4 regions of the Streptomyces sp. NPDC006365 genome follow, and region 3 is predicted to be linked to each of the others. Evidence: riboswitches for the same ligand, from Rfam matches in the RefSeq annotation. Region 3 holds a riboswitch; each other region holds the start of a gene.
What was found. Region 3 has a riboswitch for thiamine pyrophosphate ahead of ACFYO0_RS33100 (thiamine ABC transporter substrate binding subunit). Riboswitches for the same ligand answer to the same signal wherever they lie in the genome.
Positions count from the first base shown of each region.

Region 1: another riboswitch for thiamine pyrophosphate. It lies ahead of ACFYO0_RS04690 (hypothetical protein); the one in region 3 lies ahead of ACFYO0_RS33100 (thiamine ABC transporter substrate binding subunit).
Region 2: another riboswitch for thiamine pyrophosphate. It lies ahead of thiO (glycine oxidase ThiO); the one in region 3 lies ahead of ACFYO0_RS33100 (thiamine ABC transporter substrate binding subunit).
Region 4: another riboswitch for thiamine pyrophosphate. It lies ahead of thiC (phosphomethylpyrimidine synthase ThiC); the one in region 3 lies ahead of ACFYO0_RS33100 (thiamine ABC transporter substrate binding subunit).

Region 1 covers NZ_JBIAHS010000001.1:1,008,353-1,013,353, forward strand. The annotation lists gene ACFYO0_RS04680 (beta-1,6-galactanase) at 1-1,286, shown strand, start outside; gene ACFYO0_RS04685 (hypothetical protein) at 1,327-1,566, opposite strand; gene ACFYO0_RS04690 (hypothetical protein) at 1,563-1,778, opposite strand; TPP riboswitch at 1,827-1,999, opposite strand; gene ACFYO0_RS04695 (FtsX-like permease family protein) at 2,326-4,644, opposite strand; gene ACFYO0_RS04700 (ABC transporter ATP-binding protein) at 4,641-5,001, opposite strand, start outside.
Region 2 covers NZ_JBIAHS010000007.1:205,474-210,474, reverse strand. The annotation lists gene ACFYO0_RS21225 (thiazole synthase) at 1-768, opposite strand, end outside; gene thiS (sulfur carrier protein ThiS) at 772-972, opposite strand; gene thiO (glycine oxidase ThiO) at 984-2,180, opposite strand; TPP riboswitch at 2,178-2,291, opposite strand; gene ACFYO0_RS21210 (hypothetical protein) at 2,344-2,691, shown strand; gene ACFYO0_RS21205 (NAD(P)/FAD-dependent oxidoreductase) at 2,780-4,018, shown strand; gene ACFYO0_RS21200 (Rv2175c family DNA-binding protein) at 4,111-4,476, shown strand; gene thiE (thiamine phosphate synthase) at 4,555-5,001, shown strand, end outside.
Region 3 covers NZ_JBIAHS010000015.1:178,348-183,348, reverse strand. The annotation lists gene ACFYO0_RS33105 (ABC transporter permease) at 1-1,695, opposite strand, end outside; gene ACFYO0_RS33100 (thiamine ABC transporter substrate binding subunit) at 1,671-2,756, opposite strand; TPP riboswitch at 2,849-2,953, opposite strand; gene rlmN (23S rRNA (adenine(2503)-C(2))-methyltransferase RlmN) at 3,051-4,196, opposite strand; gene ACFYO0_RS33090 (phosphatidate cytidylyltransferase) at 4,296-5,001, opposite strand, start outside.
Region 4 covers NZ_JBIAHS010000004.1:387,767-392,767, reverse strand. The annotation lists partial or broken gene ACFYO0_RS15025 (thiamine biosynthesis protein ThiC) at 1-52, opposite strand, end outside; gene thiC (phosphomethylpyrimidine synthase ThiC) at 582-2,402, opposite strand; TPP riboswitch at 2,395-2,551, opposite strand; gene ACFYO0_RS15015 (YibE/F family protein) at 2,624-4,054, shown strand; gene ACFYO0_RS15010 (SsgA family sporulation/cell division regulator) at 4,085-4,525, opposite strand; gene ACFYO0_RS15005 (IclR family transcriptional regulator) at 4,625-5,001, opposite strand, start outside.

The DNA of each region.
Region 1 (5,001 bases), on a different contig from region 3:
CCGACGCCTTCTTCACCACCAAGTCCGTCGCCTACAACGGCCGTACGCTGCCGGGTCTGGGCCTGAACATCGCCCGCTACAACCTCGGCGCGTGCAGTTGGAACAGCGTGGAGGGCGAAAGCATGGTGGCGTCGCCCAACATCCCCCGCTTCAAGCAGATCGAGGGCTTCTGGCAGGACTGGAACAACGAGGACCCGACGTCCTCCGCCTGGAAGTGGTCCGCTGACGCCCCCCAGCGCGCCGCGCTCGTCAAGGCGACCGCACGGGGCGCGGTCAGCGAGCTGTTCGCCAACTCCCCGATGTGGTGGATGTGCCTCAACCACAACCCCTCGGGCGCCGCCGGCGGCGGCAACAACCTCCAGTCCTGGAACTACCGCCAGCACGCCTCCCACCTGGCCGCCACCGCCCTGTACGCGAAGAACAACTGGGGCGTGAACTTCGCGACCGTCGACCCGTTCAACGAGCCCTCGTCCAACTGGTGGACGGCCACCGGACGGCAGGAGGGCTGCCACATGGACGCCACCGTCCAGTCGGCCGTCCTCCCGCTTCTGCGCAGCGAACTCGACAAGCGCGGACTGACCGGTACGCGGATCTCGGCCTCCGACGAGACCAGCTACGACCTGGCGCGCACGACATGGAACTCGTTCAGCTCGTCGACCAAGGCGCTGGTCGGCCGCGTCAACGTGCACGGCTACCAGGGCTCCGGCGGCCGACGCGACCTCCTCTACACCGACGTCGTGACCACGGCGCGCAAGCAGCTGTGGAACTCCGAGTACGGCGACAGCGACGGCACCGGCCTCACCATGGCGAGCAACCTGTGCCTGGACTTCCGCTGGCTGCACCCCACGGCCTGGTGCTACTGGCAGGTGATGGACCCGTCCGCCGGCTGGGCGATGATCCACTACGACGAGAACACGCTCCAGGCCGGCGCCGTCCAGACGAAGTACTACGTGATGGCACAGTTCAGCCGTCACATTCGCCCCGGCATGACGATCCTCGACACGGGCGTCGGCTACGCGGTGGCCGCCCTGGACACGGCGGCTCGACGCCTGGTCATCGTGGCCGTCAACACCGGCGCGGCCCAGACCCTGACCTTCGACCTCTCCCGCTTCGGCACGGTGACCGGCGGCACGGGCGGTCTGGTCCGCCGCTGGAACACGGTCACCGCAGGCGGTGGCGACCTCTACACGGAGCGCGCGGACACGTACCTCAGCGGCAAGCTGCTGCGAGTGCCGTTCGGCGCGGGTGCGGTGCAAACGCTTCAGGTGGATGGCGTGGTGGTGTGAGGCGCCGACTGACGAGCGGCGCCTGAGGCGCCGCGCCCGGTCACGTGGCCGGCGCCGTCAGCGTGTGCTCGCCCCCGGAATCGCCACTGGTCGCGCGGACGAGCGCGATCTCGCGCCTACGGGGGCCGTGACCGAGCTGGTCAACTCCCTCAAGGGCGTCTCCGAGCAGCAGAACCCACCGACCTGCACTGCACTGCACATGAATCCGGTAGCCGTGGACGGCGAGGTGGCCAACGAGGCCGCGCATGATCTGCGTACGGGATTCGGGCGTCGGATTCACGACCGCGAGCGACCAGGCGGCCGGCCAGGGTGGTGTACGGCCGCTCGTTCCGCCGTGGCGTCCAGATTGGCGCGAAGTTCGCCGACCTGTCCGGGCGAGATCACCTCGAGCACCGTCCGGATCGGCGGCCGGTCGACCGCCATCGCGATGCGCAGGGACTCATCTGTCGGGCTGTCGTCCTCGCGGGCTGCGGCCCCCACGGTGACATCCATGGATCGCACCGTAGTGCGGCAACTGTCCGCGGGCGCAGGGCACACAAAAAACCTACGAGACGGGCTCCCTGCGCCGGCATTGTCCGGATCAGGTTCCAGGGGTCGCCGTCCAGTCTCTCGACCTTCCAGCCTCTCAGCCCGACAGTCGCAGTCGGCCCGAGCGGAAGCCGAAGCTTTCCGCCGAAGTCGGCTACTCCCGTCGAACTCCCTCGCTCGTCCCGTAGGCACTTTTAGTTTAACGCGGTCGATAGCATACGTAACCCCCCCAAATCAAGATTTTCCCGCACTCCTCGCGCCCGGAGCCCACGGCCACGCAGTCGCCGCGTACGGGCGCAGGGGCAGGTGGGTGCCGGAGTGGACCGCGACGGCCGGCTCGCCACATGCCGCCAGGGTGGGTAGGCGGTGCCGAGGCCGGAATGCGGAGCTCCTCGCCCGGCGCGGTCTGCTGCCGACGTGGACTGGGACCGCTTCCTGTCGCCGTTCACCGTGTCGCGGGCCGGTTGCCGTGCGCCGTCGCGGACGCCTCCTACTTCTCTGCGTCACTACGTCACTCGTTGTGGAGTACCTCCGCGATCGTGAGCCGGGCCGCCCTGCGGGACGGGACGAAGGCACCCAGGCCGGTGATCACGACGCCCGCGAAGGCCAGGGCGGTGAGGGAGAGGGGCTGCCAGACGTCCGTCATGTACGCGGGGAGGGCGAGGTCCACCGCTTCGGCCATCTCCGGGACGATCAAGTGGTGACCGGCGATGCCGAGGGGGATGCCGAGCAGGCCGCCGGCCACGCCCAGGGCCGCCATGGAGGACACCATCATCATCGTCACCTGGCGTGGCGTCATGCCGATGGACTTGAGCATCCCCAGGTCGCGGCGGCGCTCGCGGGTGTTGAGCACGACGGTGTTGAAGACGCCGAGGGACGCGACCGCGGCCAGCATGAGGGTGAGGATCGACGCCGAGCCGACGATGGTCCGGGTCACGGCGTTCGGACCGTTCGCCGTCGGGCTGACCCCGGGATCGGCGGCCCGAGCCGCGGACATGTAGGCGTCCGTGTCCGTGCCTTGAGCGAGCTTGACGTGATAGGCGATGGCTTTCTCTTGCGGCGCCAGCGCGGTCATCGTTGCCCAACTCGCGTACACATTACGGGCATTGCCGCCGAACGCCTCGCCGACGACCGTCACGCGTTCCCGACGGTCGCCCTTCTCCAGGAGCATGCTGTCGCCGACCTTCAGGCCGCGCTCGCGCAGGAACGGCGTCGGGGCGACGATCTCGTCCGTGTCGCGCATCCACCGTCCCTCGACGAGTACGTCGCCCATGGCGGGCCGGTCCCCCCGCCGGCCTTCGACATCCACCCCTCGCGGGTACCCGGCAGCGCGCGCGTCGACGTACCCCCGGGCGGTTACCTCGCTCGCGCCGGGCAGGGAGCGCAGGAGTGACTCGAGTTCCCGGTCCCCATGCTCCGGATCGATTGCCCGGCCGTCCTTGAAGCTGCCGGTGTACACCACGACTTGGTGGGCGTCTTCGCCCACGCTCCCGAACCGGGTCATCGTCGTGGCCAGGCCCGTCGCGAACGTCACGGTGGTCACCCCGAGGACCACGGCCGCGAGTGTGAGCGCGCTGCGGCCCGGGCGGGCGAACGGCAGGCCCAGACCCAGGCTGACCGAGCGCGGCAGTCCGCTGCCCGCCAGCCGGCGCTGGATCCGCAACGCCCGGCCGGTGCGCTGCGCGCTTCCCGCGCTGATCGCCCGCGCCGCTGACATCCGGTGCGCGCGCAACGCGGGAATGAGCGCGGCGAGAACGACGACGGACGGCAGACCCAACAGGGCGACGGCGTTCACCCAGGTCGGGACACCACCGACGCTGTCGCGCAGCACGCCCGCGTCGGGACCCGTGAAGGCGAACTCCAGCAGGGGCCGGGCCAGGACATTGCCGATGACGGTGCCGAGTACGCACCCGACGACCGCCGGGACGGACACCATCGCGAGGTAGACGGCGACCACTTGGCCAGGCGTGAAGCCGATGGCCTTGAGTATCCCGATGTGCCGGAAGCCGGAGATGACCGCGCCGCTCACCACGTTGCCGACGATCAGCACCGCCACCAGGATCCCCAGGATGCCGAAGGTCATCAGGTACGGGGCGTAGGCCCGGGCCGAACTGCCGATCTGGCGCTTGACGGTGAGGTACGACTGCGAGGCCGTCAGCGAGTCCGGCGGCAGATCGGCGGTGACGGCGGACAAGCCCGAGCGGATCCCTCCCTCCGTCGAGGACTCCTCGAACCGGAAGAGCATCTGCGTGGCGGCTGGACGCAGGCTCGCGATCTGACCGGGCGGGACCCAGGCGTCGGCCGACCGACTCAAGGTGAAGGCATACCCCACGATGGTGAGACTTGGCCCACCGGGCACCTTGAGTTGCTTGCCCAGTGCCTCCGCCCCCCAGCCCGGGCTGCGGTTCAGGACGATCTCACCGGGGCGGGTGGCCCAGCGGCCGGCCCAGAGGTCCAGGCGGTCCACCGGGCCGCCCGGCCCCGCCCGGCCGACGACCGCGAGGCCGGAGTCCAGGCCGAACGACTGGGCGGTCGTGCGCGGCAGATCCAGTACAGCCTGCCGGAAGGGACCCGCGGTGGCCTCGACGCCCGGCTGGCGGGCCGCGCGCGCGAGTTGGGCGTCCGAGGCCTTGCCGGGGTCGAAGGTTGCGACGACGTGGGCGCCGCGCTGCTTGCCGAAGGCGCGGTCGAAGGGGGCGGAGGCGGCGTCCACCAGGCCCAGCGCGACGACGATCGTCCCCGTGGACATCAGGACGACCAGGCCGATGACGAACGTCTGCAGCCTGCGACGGCGTACGGCCCCACGCGTGGCCCGCCACACGGCGCTCACGCGGTCCGTCCCAGGGGCTTCGCCTCGTCTGCAGGTGTCCTTTCGTCGCTCTCGTCCAGGGTGTGCTCCCCGACCACGCGGCCATCCGCCAGCTCGACCAGCCGACTCGCGCAGCGTTGCGCGAGGCGTTCGTCGTGCGTGACCAACAGCAGTGTCTGGCCTATCTGGTTGAGGTCGAGCAGCAGATCCATCACCTGTTCGCCGGCCCGGCTGTCCAACGCGCCGGTCGGCTCATCGGCCAGCAGCAGGGCGGGCCGGTTGATCAGGGCGCGGGCGACGCCGACGCGCTGGCGTTCGCCGCCGCTGAGTACCGCGGGATACGCGTTCTTCCGGTCGGCGATGCCGAGTTCGTCGAAC
Region 2 (5,001 bases), on a different contig from region 3:
CCGAGCCACTCCCTCCACAGGAGACGACGCCTCAGCGAAGTGCCGCCGAGGGATCCGCCCCGCAAGCCGAGCCAACCGCCCCGCCTCCACCGCATGCTTCATGGCCTCGGCCATCAGCACCGGCTCCTGAGCCCGAGTGACGGCAGACGCAAGCATCACACCGGCACACCCCAACTCCATGGCAAGGGCTGCATCGGACGCCGTCCCGGCCCCCGCGTCCAAAATGACCGGCACGCGCGCGTGCTCCACGATCAACTGGAAGTTGTGCGGATTCCGAATTCCGAGCCCGGACCCGATCGGGGACCCGAGCGGCATGATCGCGGCACAGCCCACATCCTCCAGCTTCCGCGCGAGAACGGGATCATCGTTCGTGTAGGGCAACACCGTGAACCCGTCATCGACGAGCGTCTCGGCCGCGTCGAGCAATTCGATCGGATCCGGCAGCAACGTGCGCTCGTCAGCGATGACCTCCAGCTTCACCAGCGAGGTGCCGAGCGCTTCGCGAGCGAGCCGAGCCGTCAGCACGGCCTCCCCGGCGGTGTAACAGCCCGCCGTGTTCGGCAGCACACGAATACCGAGCCGATCGAGCACGGACAGCACCGAACCATGCACGGAAGCGTTTACGCGCCGCATCGCGACCGTCGTCAGCTCCGTGCCGGAGGCGACGAGCGACCGCTCCAGCACATCGAGGCTGGGCGCCCCGCCGGTGCCCATGATGAGGCGGGACGTGAAGGACGTACCGCTGATGAGAAACGGGTCGTCGGCCATGGTTCAGCCTCCTTGGACGGCGGTGAGGACCTCGATGCGGTCTCCCTCGGAGAGGGATGTGTCCGGCCACTGCGCGCGCGGGACGACGGTTTCGTTGAGCGCGGCGGCGACCCCGGAGGGCGCCGCGGTGAGGGTGGCGACCAGTGTGTCGAGGGCGGTGCCGGCGGCGATCTCCTGCCGCTCACCGTTGACGAAGACGTTCATGACGTAGACGTTCATACGGGCTGCTCCGTGCGGGCCGTACTGAAGCGCCTGGGTGTGAACGGGCGGGCTTCCTCCGGGAGTTCACCGGTGGTCAGCAGGTGCGCCATGGCGTCGCCCGTGACGGGGGTGAGCAGGACGCCGTTGCGGTAGTGACCGGTGGCCAGGAGCAGGCCGTCCAGTTCTGTGGGGCCGAGCAGGGGCGCGTTGTCGGGGGAGCCGGGGCGCAGTCCCGCGCGGGTCTCGGTGAGCGGGAGTTCGGTGATGCCGGGGACCAACTCGTGGGCGTCGCGCAGCAATTCGTACACGCCGCCCGCGGTCACCGTCGTGTCCCAGCCCAGCTCCTCACTCGTGGCGCCGACGACCAGCTCACCGTTCTCGCGCGGCACCAGGTACACATGGCTGCCCCGGACGACGGCCCGCACGGTACGGCTCAGGAACGGCGCGTACCGCTTCGGCACGGTCAGCCGCAGTACCTGCCCCTTCACCGGCCGTACGGGCGGCAGTACGGCGTCGGGAACGCCCGCGAGCCGCCCGCTGAGGCTGCCCGCGGCGAGGACGACCTGGCCCGCGATCAGCTCGGTCCCGTCGGTGGTGACGATCCCGGTGGCTCGGTCCCGTACGACGCTGAGCCGCTCCGCCCACACCCGGTGGAATGTCACTCCGGCCCGCTCGCACGCCGCGACCAGCGCCTTGGCGAGCCGCCGTGGATCGATCTGGTGGTCGCCGTCGACCTTGAGCCCTCCTCGCACGCCCGGCGCGAGCATCGGCTCCAGGCGCCGGCACTCGCGGCCGCTGAGCCACTCCGACTCCAGGCCCGACTGGACTTGCAGGGCGTGCAGTTCGCGCAGATGGGCGCGGTCGTCGGCGTCCAGCGCGACGGCCAGCGCGCCGCACTCGCGGTAGCCGAGGTCCAGGCCCGTCGCTTCGGTGAGTTCGGCGGCGAACTCCGGGTAGCGCCGGGCGGACGCCAGATTGAGGCCGAGCAGGGTTTGCTCGCCGTAGTGGAGCTCGGTGACGGCGGCCAGCATTCCGGCGGCCACCTGGGCCGCTCCGCCGCCGGGGTCGGGGTCCACGAGTGCGGTGGCGAAGCCGCGCTGCGCGGCACGCCAGGCGGTCACCAGGCCGATGATCCCGCCCCCGACGATCAGGACGTCGGATGTGTCGGATGTGCTTGACGACGCGTGTGATGCGAGCGATGTACGCGACATGGGCGTCCAGCCCCTCCCTTCGCCGGCATGACCCGGATCAGGTTCGTACGGTCGGAGGCCGTCCCAGCCTCCCTCTCAGTCCGGTGCGTCCGGACTCCCGCGAGTGCTCTAGGTTGGCCACCCTAACTCTTCGTGTCACACCTCAGTAAGGGAGCCGCACGGCATGGCCGGTTCGCTCGACGGTCTCGTCCTCGCCCCGGTCGCAGACCAAGCCCCAGGTCAGGTCGGTACGCGCACCCGCTTCTCGTACCACGAGAAGGACGGCGAGATCTGGGCCGAGTACGCGGGCGGCGACGTCGTACGCGGCCACCTGGTGGGTACACGTGAGGGTGACCGCCTCGACTTCCGGTACGTGCAGCTGAAGCGGGACGGCAGCACCTCCTCGGGGCACTGCCTGTCCCGAGTGGTCGAGCTCGCCGACGGGCGCGTACGCCTGGAGGAGACCTGGGAGTGGGAGTCGCAGACGGGCAGCGGGACGAGCGTGGTGGAACAGCTCGCCGACGATCTCTGACGGCCGTGCGAGACGTCATGACGGCTGTGCAGGACGTCACTGATCGCTCCCGCTGACTGACACAACGTCAGTTGACTATGGTGATCGGGTGAACGAGCAGACGCGGGAACGGAGCCGGGCAGCGCGACGACGTGTCGTGATCGTCGGCGCGGGCATGGCCGGCGTGCAGACCGCGGTCGCCCTGCGGGAGCAGGGTTTCACCGGCACCGTGACGCTGATCGGCGCGGAGCCGCACCAGCCGTACGACCGCCCGCCGCTCTCCAAGGCCGTCCTGCTCGGCACGGCCGAGGGCTCCGCCTTCGACGTCGACTTCGAGGCCCTGGGCATCGAGCTGCGCCTGGGGCTCGAGGTGACAGGCGTACGTCCTGTTGATCATGAACTCGACACGGCCATGGGGCCCGTTCCGTACGACGTCCTGGTCATCGCCACGGGCGCGGAACCCATGCGGCTGCCGGGCGCGGAGGGCGTACCGGGAGTGCATCTGCTGCGCACCCTGGACGACGCCGAGCGGTTGCGGCCCGTGCTGGCCCGGCAGCACGACATCGTGGTCGTCGGCGCGGGCTGGATCGGCGCCGAGTTCGCCACGGCGGCGCGCGAGGCCGGGTGCGCGGTGACCGTCGTCGAGGCCGCCGACCGGCCGCTCGCCGGCGCACTGCCCGCCGAGGTGGCCACGCCCATGACCGCCTGGTACGCGGACAGCGGCGCATCGCTGCGCACCCACGCGCGCGTGGAGCACGTCGAACCCGGGGCGGTCGTGCTGGACGACGGCTCGCGGCTGCCCGCGGGAGCCGTCGTCGTGGGCATCGGGGCGCGGCCCGCCACCGCCTGGCTGACCGGTTCCGGGATCGAGCTCGGCGCCCATCGCGAGGTGGTCGCGGACGACCACCTGCGCACATCCGTCCCGGACGTGTACGCGGTCGGCGACTGCGCCTCCTTCCCTTCGCGCAGGTACGGCGAGCGTCTTCTGGTCCACCACTGGGACAACGCCCTCCAGGGGCCCCGTACGGTCGCGGCGAACATCATCGACGAGACGCCCGCCGCCTACGACCCTGTGCCGTACTTCTGGTCCGAGCAGTTCGGCCGCTTCGTCCAGTACGCGGGGCACCACGCGCGCGCGGACGCCACGATCTGGCGCGGCGACCCGACGGGCCCGGCCTGGTCGGTGTGCTGGCTCCGGGAGAACCGGCTGGTCGCCGTGCTCGCGGTGGGACGGCCCCGGGACCTGGCGCAGGGCCGCAAGCTGATCGAAGCAGGTGTCCCGATGATTCCGGAACTGCTGTCGGACCCGTCCCGGCCCTTGAAATCGGCGAAATCGGCGACCGCGTAGGGCGACAGGGCGGGCCGCCGGGGTCCGGCGAACGGCCCAGGCGGGGCGGCCACGACTTCCGACTGTCAGTCCGGGATGGCACGCTTAATCCCGTGACCGAGATTGACGCAAAAATCGATGCTCTCGTCCCCGCCTGGCTCACCCTCCCCGACATCGCCGAACAGCTCGGCGTCGAGGTGACCCGTGTGCGGCAGCTGGTCAAGGAGGGCCAGCTCATCGCCGTACGCCGTGGTGAGAACCGAGCGCTGCACGTCCCCGCCGCCTTCATCGACGGAGACAAGGTCGTCAAGGGCCTGTCCGGCACCCTGACGCTCCTGAGGGACGACGGCTTCACGGACGAAGAGATGCTGGAGTGGCTCTTCACCCCCGACCCGAGCCTGCCCGGCACCCCCGCGCAGGCCCTCAGCGAGAACCGAGGTACGGAGGTGAAGCGCCGAGCCCAGGCGCTCGCCGTCTGACCTGAACACACCGTCCGGCGTACGGGCCGTGCCCCGCACGGCAGGGTCCGTACGCCACCGACAACGGGGGATTTTCGCATGCCCGAAGCCACCGCACACACGCAGCTCACCGATGCCCGCGTCTACCTCTGCACGGACGCCCGAAAGCGCCAGGGTGACCTCGCCGAGTTCCTGGACGCGGTCCTCGCCGGCGGTGTCGACATAGTGCAGCTGCGCGACAAGGGCATGGAAGCCGCCGAGGAGCTGGAGCACCTCCAGGTGTTCGCCGAGGCCTGCGCGCGGCACGGCAAGCTGCTCGCGGTGAACGACCGCGCGGACGTCGCCCATGCGGCGGACGCCGACGTGCTGCACCTGGGCCAGGGCGACCTGCCCGTCCCCGCCGCCCGCGCGATCCTCGGCGACAACGTCCTGATCGGCCGCTCCACACACGCCGATGCGGAGGCCGCGTCCGCCGCCGTCGAGGACGGAGTGGACTACTTCTGTACGGGCCCCTGCTGGCCGACGCCCACCAAGCCGGGCCGCCAT
Region 3 (5,001 bases):
GCGGATGCGTTCGAGCAGGAGCAGCGCCACCGCGCACACCACCATCAAGATCGTCGAAAGGGCCATCGCCTGGCCGTAGTTGAGCTCGCCGGCGCGTCCGAGGAGCCGGGCCACGGCGACCGGCAGGGTCGGGTTGTCGGGCCGGGCGATGAAGACGGTCGCGCCGAACTCGCCGAGCGAGACGGCGAAGGCGAACCCGGCCGCGATCAGCAGGGCCCGCCGCACCATCGGCAGATCGACCTCGCGCCAAACCCGCCATGGCGAGGCTCCGAGCACGGCCGCTGCCTCACGCAGCCGTACGTCCACGGCTCTCAGGACGGGCAGCATGGTGCGTACGACGAAAGGGACGCCGACCAGCGCCTGGGCGAGGGGCACCAGGATCCAACTGCTTCTCAGGTCCAGCGGCGGCTCGTCGAGCGCGATCAGGAAACCGAAGCCGACGGTCACCGCGGAAACGCCGAGCGGGAGCATGAGCAGCGCGTCGAAGCCCCGCACGAGACGGCCTGCGTCCATGGGGGTCCCCCCGTTCGAGCGAAGCCGAGAATGGGGGAGGGTGAGCGCGGCGGCCGCGAGACCGCCGATCAGCAGGGCGAGGGCGGTGGCGGCGCAGGCGTACTGCAGTGAATTGCCGACGGCCTCGATGGGCGGGACGAGGAAGACGCCGCTCTCGTCATCGGTCAACGCTTTGTAGTACGCGAATCCGGGCGCGTCCAACGAGCGTTGGACCAGCACGGCCAGTGGCGATACGAGCAGTACGGCGGCGGTGCCGAGGACCGCGGCGAGCAGCGTCCACTGCCCGGCGCCACGCGGCCGTCGCGCGGTCACGGAGGCGTCGACCAGGCGCAGGGCCGTCTCCCGGCGGCGTACCGTCCATGCGTGGACCGCGAGGATCGCCCCCACCGCCACGAACTGGATCATGGTGAGCACGGCGGCGGTGGAGAGGTCGAAGATCTCCGAGGTCTGCCGGTAGATCTCGACTTCCAGAGTGGCGAAGGTGGGACCGCCCAGGATCTGCACCACACCGAAGGAGGTGAAGGTGAAGAGGAAGACCATCAGCGCCGCGGCGGCCACGGCGGGGCTCAGCGCGGGGAGCGTGACCTTGCGCCAGGCCGCGAACCGTGAGGCGCCGAGCACCCGCGCTGCCTCCTCCTGACGTGGGTCGAGTTGCGACCAGAGGCCGCCGACGGTGCGTACGACGACGGCGTAGTTGAAGAAGACGTGCGCGAGCAGGATGGCCCAGACGGTGGTGTCGAGGCGGACGCCCCACAGTTCGTCGAGCAGACCGCCCCGGCCGATCAGGGCGAGGAACGCCGACCCGACGACGACGGTCGGCAGGACGAACGGGACGGTGACGACCGCGCGCAGGATCTGCTTGCCCGGAAAGTCGAAGCGCGCGAAGACATACGCGCCGGGGAGCGCGATGAGCAGCGTGAGCGCCGTGGAGACGAACGCCTGCCAGGTGGTGAACCACAGCACATGCCGGATGTCGGGCTGGGTGACGACATCGGTGATCCGGCCGAAGTGCCAGCCCCCGTCGGCCTCGAGGCCGCGCGCGACGATCGCGGCGACGGGGTAGGCGAAGAAGAGCGCGAAGAACACGACGGGCACGATCAGCAGGGCGAGCCGCGCCGCGTTCTTCCCGGGAGCCGGTGTCATGGGGCGTCCGGCCCTTACTTCAGTACGAGCGACGTCCATGACTTGACCCACTGGTCACGGTTCTTGGCGATCTCCTTGGGCGCCATGACCTCGGAGTCCTCCGCCGGCGCGCCGTACTTCGTGAACTCCTCGGGGATCTGCGCGTCCTCGCGCATCGGGTACACGAACATGTTGAGCGGCATGTCGGCCTGGAACTTCTTAGAGATGAGGAAGTCGATGAGGGCCTTGCCGCCCTTTGCGTTCTCGGCGTTGCTGAGCAGTCCCGCGTACTCGATCTGCCGGAAGCAGGTGCCGTAGGCGACGCCGGTCGGTGCGGTGTCCGGCTTGGGGTCGGCGAAGACGACCTCGGCGGGCGGAGAGGAGGCGTAGGAGACGACGAGCGGCCGGTCCCCCTTCGCCTTCTTGCCGCCGGCGGACCCGGAGAACTCCTCGTTGTAGGCCTGCTCCCAGCCGTCGACGACCTTCACGCCGTTGGCCTTGAGCTTCGTCCAGTAGTCCTGCCAGCCGTCGCCGCCGTATTTTGCGGCGGTGCCCAGCAGGAAGCCGAGGCCGGGCGAGGAGGTGGAGGCGTTCTCGGTGACGAGGAGGTCCTTGTACTCGGGCTTGACGAGGTCGTCGAAGGACTCCGGCGGGGTCAGGTCGTTCTCTTCGAAGTAGGCCTTGTCGTAGTTGACGCAGATGTCGCCGAAGTCGATGGGCGTGACCCGCTTCTTCTGCTGGTCGATCCGGTACTCCGGGGGCAGCAGATCGGAGTTTTTGGCCTCGTACGCCTGGAACAGGTCGTTGTCGAACGCCCGGGACAGCAGGGTGTTGTCGACGCCGAAGAGGACATCGCCCTGCGGGTTGTCCTTGGTGAGGATCGCCTTGTTGAGGGCCTGGCCTGCGTCCCCGTCCTTGAGGACCTTCACCTGGTAGCCGGACTGCTTCTCGAAGTCGCTGATCACGCTCTCGGACGCCGCCCACGAGTCATGGCTGACGAGGGTGACGGTCTTGGACTCCGAGGCCCCTTCCCCGTCCCCGGAGCCGGACGACGTGCATGCGGACAGCGTGACCAGACCGAGCCCGACGGCCACGGCCACGAACTTCTTGGTGGTGCTCACTGGATCCCTCCTGGGGATGACCAGAAGAGACGCGGCCCTGCCCGGCACTCTCGGAGAACTCCCGAGGCTCCCGGGCAGGGCGCAACAGCTGGCTCGAGTGAAGACCGAACTTCCTACCCAGAATGACCTGGGCGAGGTTCAGAGGGTCTGCGGCCGTGCCGCACTCTCAGCGCTGTGGCGCTCCCCTGTCGGATTTTGCAGGTATGAAGGTGTGTACGGAGGTCAGGGTACCGCCTGATCCGCCCGTGCCCACCGCTCGGCGGACGCTGTGATCAGCCCGTGCCCTGACTCCCGTCAGCGCTGGGTGGCCGCGAGCTGTCCGCACGCCCCGTCGATCTCCTGGCCACGGGTGTCCCGGACGGTGACCGGCACCCCGTGCGCGGCGATCGCCTCGATGAAGGCCTTCTCGTCCTCGGGCCGGGAGGCGGTCCACTTGGAGCCGGGCGTCGGGTTCAGCGGGATCAGGTTGACGTGCACGGGCTTGCCCTTGAGCAGCCGGCCGAGCCGGTCGCCGCGCCACGCCTGGTCGTTGATGTCCCGGATCAGCGCGTACTCGATGGACAGCCGGCGCCCGGACCTGGCCGCGTACTCCCATCCGGCGTCGAGGACTTCCCGCACCTTCCAGCGCGTGTTGACGGGTACGAGGGTGTCGCGCAGTTCGTCGTCCGGCGCATGCAGCGAGATGGCGAGCCGGCACTTGAAGCCCTCGTCGGCGAACCTGTGGATTGCGGGGACCAGTCCGACGGTCGATACGGTGATGCCGCGCTGCGACAGCCCGAGGCCGTCCGGCTCGGGGTCGGTGAGCGCCCGTATCGCCCCGACGACGCGCTTGTAGTTGGCGAGGGGCTCGCCCATGCCCATGAAGACGATGTTGCTGAGCCGCGCCGGACCACCGGGACTGTTTCCATTCTCGGGGGACGACCCCCCAGACCCCCCGAATTCGCCGTCCCTGAGGGCCCGCATGCCGTCGACGATCTGGTGCACGATCTCGGCAGTCGACAGATTCCGGTCGAGCCCGGCCTGTCCGGTGGCGCAGAAGGGGCAGTTCATGCCGCAGCCCGCCTGCGAGCTGATGCACATGGTGACCCGGTCCGGGTAGCGCATCAGCACGGACTCCACGAGCGTCCCGTCGAACAGCCGCCACAGGGTCTTGCGGGTGGTGTCCTGGTCGGTCGACAGATGTCGCACGACCGTCATCAGCTCGGGAAGCAGCGCCTCCTGAAGCTTGGCGCGCGAACCGGCGGGGATGTCGGTCCACTGCTCCGGGTTGTGCGCGTACCGCGCGAAGTAGTGCTGCGAGAGCTGCTTGGCACGAAACGGCTTCTCACCGATCGCGGCAACGGCTTCCTTGCGCTCGGCGGGCGAGAGATCGGCAAGGTGCCGCGGCGGCTTCTTGGCTCCGCGGGGGGCGACGAAAACGAGTTCTCCGGGCTTAGGCATGGCCATACAAGTGTCGCAGACATACGAAGAGGGGCTCGCCACCTGTGGACAACGAGCCCCTCACGTATGAACGTGCAGGTCAGCGGCGATGCACAAAGGTCACCCGGAGCCGACGAAGATCACCATCAGCAGCCACACCACCGGCGCTGTCGGCAGCAGGGAATCCAAGCGGTCCATGATGCCGCCGTGCCCCGGAAGCAGCGTCCCCATGTCCTTGATGCCCAGGTCACGCTTGATCATGGACTCTCCGAGGTCGCCGAGAGTGGCGGTGACCGCGACCGCGAAGCCCATCAGCAGGCCCTGCCACCAGGTGCCGTCCTCGATCAGGAACTCCATGAACAGGGCGCCCGCAGCCATGGCGAAGGTGACCGCACCGAGCAGGCCCTCGCGGGTCTTGCCGGGGCTGATGCGCGGAGCGAGCTTGTGCTTGCCGAAGCGCCAGCCGATGGCGTAGGCGCCCGTGTCACTCACCACGGCCAGCGCCAGGAATGTGAGGACCCGCCGCGCGCCGTCGTCGGCGGTGAGCATCATGGCCACGAACGTGGCCAGGAACGGGATGTAGAAGGCCGCGAAGACGCCCGCTGTGACGTCCTTGAGGTAGCCCTCGGGTGGTTCCGTCATGCGCCAGACGAGGACGGCGAGAGCGGTGAGCGCCATCGCCACCCAGGCGCCCTCGGCCCCCCGCACGTATCCGGCGACGACCATCGCCGCGCCGCCGAGCGCGAGCGGCACAAGAGGCGCCTTGATGCTCTTGCGCTCCTGGAGCCGCGAGGTCAGCTCCCACAGGCCGACCACGACGGCGACC
Region 4 (5,001 bases), on a different contig from region 3:
CCGTCTGCGTATCGCCGTGTTCGCGGCGGATGTCTTGAGAGATTTTCATCGACGAGCGTCTGAACCGCCATGGGCAACGTCCATTGCCCTCTGGGCGTGGCCGTCATCGCGGTCATTCCGCCCGCGCATGAGGCTCTCTTACGAGCCGTCCCAGACTCCCCGTCGCCGCAAGCGCCGCTGACGCGCCCTCTCCCCCCGGGCAGTCAGACCGAAGATGGCGCCCATCAGAACGCCGCCCACGAGTACCGCCACGAGGTCCGACGGACGCGTCTCGCTTGTGAGCGCCAGCAACGCGAAAGCCCCGGACGCGAAGACACTGCCCACCATGCCGACCCGAAGCGGGTACCGCGCCGCCAACCGTTGCATGCTCGTTGGCGGCTGGTCGCCACCCAACGCACGGTCCATGGCCCAGAAGATCTCTGCCGAACGTGCGCGCAGCCGCCGCAATCTCCGGCTCCCGTCTGACATGGACGCGATCGTATCCCGTAACAGCAGGTTCTCCGCAGACGCGGAGAACCTCAGAGCGGGCCCCTCCGGCGCTGACGGAGAGGGGCCCGACTGAGCATGAGTTCGACGGCTCCTCAGTCCGCCAGCGGCAGGTACACCCTGTTCCCGCTGGCCGCGAACTCCTTCGACTTTTGCAGCATCCCCTCAGCGACTTCCTCGGCCGTCGCCCCCGCAGCAGCCGTACCGCCGAACTGCTCTGTGATGCTGTGGCTGATCTTCATCGAGCAGAACTTCGGCCCGCACATCGAGCAGAAGTGGGCCGTCTTGGCGGGCTCTGCCGGGAGGGTTTCGTCATGGAACTCTCGGGCCGTGTCGGGGTCGAGGGCCAGGTTGAACTGGTCCTCCCAGCGGAACTCGAAGCGAGCATCGGACAGCGCGTCGTCCCATTCCTGTGCACCTGGGTGCCCCTTGGCGAGGTCGGCTGCGTGGGCGGCGATCTTGTAGGTGATGACGCCGGTCTTGACGTCGTCACGGTTGGGCAGGCCCAAGTGTTCCTTGGGCGTGACGTAGCAGAGCATGGCCGTGCCCCACCAGGCGATCATCGCGGCACCGATGCCGGAGGTGATGTGGTCGTACGCCGGCGCGACGTCCGTCGTCAGCGGGCCGAGCGTATAGAACGGAGCTTCATCGCAGATCTCCTGCTGAAGGTCGATGTTCTCCTTGATCTTGTGCATCGGGACATGTCCCGGGCCCTCGATCATGGTCTGTACGTTGAAACGCTTGGCGATCGTGTTGAGTTCCCCGAGCGTCCTCAACTCCGCGAACTGGGCCTCGTCGTTGGCGTCCGCGATCGAGCCGGGCCGCAGCCCGTCGCCGAGCGAGTACGTGACGTCGTAGGCGGCCAGGATCTCGCACAGCTCTTCGAAGTTCTCGTAGAGGAACGACTCCTTGTGATGCGCCAGGCACCAGGCCGCCATGATCGAGCCGCCACGCGAGACGATGCCGGTCTTGCGGTTCGCGGTGAGCGGTACGTACGGCAGGCGCACGCCCGCGTGGACGGTCATGTAGTCCACGCCCTGCTCGGCCTGCTCGATGACCGTGTCCTTGTAGATCTCCCAGGTCAACTCCTCGGCACGGCCGTCGACCTTCTCCAACGCCTGATAGAGCGGCACCGTGCCGATGGGGACGGGGGAGTTGCGCAGCACCCACTCCCGGGTGGTGTGGATGTTCCGGCCGGTGGACAGGTCCATGACCGTGTCGGCACCCCAACGGGTCGCCCAGGTCATCTTCTCGACCTCCTCCTCGATGGAGGAAGTCACCGCCGAATTACCGATGTTGGCGTTGACCTTCACCAGGAACCGCTTGCCGATGATCATCGGCTCGATCTCCGGGTGGTTGACGTTTGCAGGCAGCACGGCCCGCCCCGCGGCGATCTCCTCACGTACGACCTCGGGGTCGACGTTCTCGCGGACTGCCACGAACTCCATTTCCGGTGTGATCTCGCCACGTCGTGCGTACGCGAGTTGTGTGACGGCCGTACTGCCTGTGCCCCGGCGCGGCTGGCGCGGACGTCCTGGGAAGACGGCGTCCAGGTTGCGCAGTCCGCCACGCGGCGAGGTGTGCTTGATCCCGTCGTCCTCGGGGCGGATGGGACGGCCCGCATACTCCTCTGTGTCGCCGCGGGCGATGATCCAGTTCTCGCGCAGCGGCGTCAGGCCCCTGCGGACATCGGTGTCGATGGCTGGATCGGTGTACGGGCCGGAGGTGTCGTACAGGGTGACTGACTGCCCGTTGGTGAGGTGGACCTGGCGGACCGGCACCCGTAGATCGGGGCGCGAGCCCTCGACATATGCCTTGTGCCAGCCGATGGATTTCCCGGCCTCGCCGTTCCCGGACGAGGCTGAGTCCTCGTCCGTCTCCTTGGAGGCAGGCGTGCGTACGTCCTTGTTGGTCATGAGACCTACTCCCTACGCCGGCATTACCCGGTAACAGGTTCAGCGGTCGACGCAGCGGTTTCCGTACGGCGATGTTCCACGTGAAACATCGCTGGGACGGAGGTCAGCGCCCTCTCAGCCCGGTGCTCCGAGCTCCCGCGTGTGCAAAAGGTCCCTCCACGCTAGCGTCATAGTGGGCGCGCTGAACAGTGGGCCCCTTCCGTTCTTGCGATGATCGGTCGGTGACTACAACGCATCAGCCCCCGCTTCCCCCCTCCGAGCCGCCGCACGGGCCCGGCCCCGGCGACAACCACGGCTCTGGTGACGGTCATGGTCACAGCCATGCGCATAGCCATGGCCATGGCCCTCCAGCCCCCGTGTCCAAACACTTGCGCAAGGTCATCGCCGCGGTGCTGATTCCCTTCGCCACGGCAGTCGTCGTAGGCCTGGCCGTGCTGTGGCCCGGCGGCGCCCCACCCCACGAACGCACCGGCGTCGGCTTCGACCGGCAGACGCAAGAGGCCACGGTGACCAAGGTCGACGAGGTGGACTGCAAGTCCGTCAACGCCTCCGGGGGCACCCCGACCGGCGACACCTCGACCGCGGAGGGCTCGTCCGCTCAGCAGCAGGCGACCGGCACCTGCAAGAAGGCGACGGTCCGGGTCGACACCGGCAAGGACAAGGGCCGTACCTTCACGGAGATCGTCCAGCCGGACTCGTCTCGGCAGCTGAGCCAGGGGCAGGATGTGATCGTGGCGTACGCGCCCGACGCTCCCAAGGACCTCCAGTACTCGGTCACCGACGTGAACCGAAGGCTCCCGCTGGCGCTGCTCGCCGGAATCTTCGCGCTCGCCGTGGTCGTGGTGGGCCGGATGCGCGGTGTCATGGCGCTGATCTCGCTGGCCGTCAGCTTCCTCCTCCTGACGTTCTTTATCCTGCCTGCGATCCTGCAGGGCTCGAACCCCTTGGTCGTGGCGGTCGTCGGGGCGAGCGCGATCATGCTGATCGCGCTCTACGCCTGCCATGGACTGTCCGCCCGAACATCGGTCGCGGTGCTCGGAACACTGCTCTCGCTGCTGCTGATCGGGGTGCTCGGCTCACTGTTCATCGGCTGGTCCGCACTCACTGGCAACACGGATGACAACACCGGTCTGATCCATGGCCTGTATCCGAGCATCGACATGAGCGGTCTGCTGCTCGCGGGCGTCATCATCGGTTCGCTCGGTGTGCTCGACGATGTGACGGTGACACAGACGTCGGCGGTCTGGGAGCTGCACGCGGCCAATCCGTCGATGGGCCGACGCGGGTTGTACCGGGCGGGCATCCGTATCGGCCGGGACCACATCGCGTCCGTCGTCAACACGCTCGTCCTCGCGTATGCGGGCGCCGCGCTGCCCCTGTTGCTGCTGTTCTCGATCGCTCAGAGCAGCGTGGGGACGGTGGCCAACAGTGAGCTGGTCGCTGAGGAGATCGTGCGTACACTCGTCGGCTCGATCGGCCTGGTCGCCTCCGTACCGGTCACTACGGCCCTGGCCGCTCTGGTGGTCTCAGCGGACCGCCCCGGATCCGGATCTGAGACGCAGACGCCTACGCAGGCACAGCCTCCGGAGCAGACCCAGGCGGGCGTCAGGACGCCGGTACTCGGGGGGAGGGGCCGCCGCCGCAAGCGCTGAAGCGTTACGGCACCCTGAGCACCGTACGATTCAGCCCGCACTCTGTTCCTCCGCCAGGATGCGGTCCAGGGCCTCGTCGAGATGTGTGTCGAAGTCGGCAAGGGAGTGCTCCTGGCCGAGTGGCACCAGCTTGTCCGTGCGGTCGAGGAACGCCACGAGCGGCACCGCTCCGCAGCGGAACAGCGCCTGGTCGGCGCCCACTTGGAGCCGGATCAGCACATCGCCGAACCCCTCGGAGCCGGCGGGCGCAATGTGCACATCGCCGACCCCACACGGCCGCCCCACCCCATCGATCAGCAGCTCCCGGCCAAAGGCCCAGGTCACCGGGGCATCACCGGGCAGGTGGAAGGTCAGACGCACGGCATAGGGATCACAGGTCGCGTATCGAAGCTCCACCGGAATACGGAAGGAGAGCTCCTCCGAGACGAGAAAGCTCATCATGATCTCTGCCTGTACTACTGACTCGCGCATCGCCTACCCCGCCGTCTGCCGTCGACTGGCCAGGAACCATCCACCTGACACTGCTGGCATCTTGCTGAACGTACACACCAGATCACAAGGAGTGATTTTTCAGATGCTGATAGAGACGGCGAGCGTCCCTGGCAGCCTGCCGATCTCCTTCTGCAACTGCCGTGCCGCGGGCAGCAGTCGGTCCGCCTGGTGAGCGGGCAGTGAGATGGCCATTGAGCCGACCGTGGTGCCCGCGGTGATCGGGATCGCGGCGCAGACTGTCCCCAACGCGTATTCCTGACGCTCGATCACGGGCTTCATGCATCTGGTCCCTTCGAGACGCCGCAACAGAAGGTGATCGTCACGCACCGTGTACGGAGTGATCGATTGCACGGGATATCGGTCGAGGTGGTCGCGACGGGCCTCCTCGTCGAGCTGGGACAGCAGGCACTGACCGATTGCGTGGGCGTGTCCGGTCTCGCGGAAGTCGGCCCATT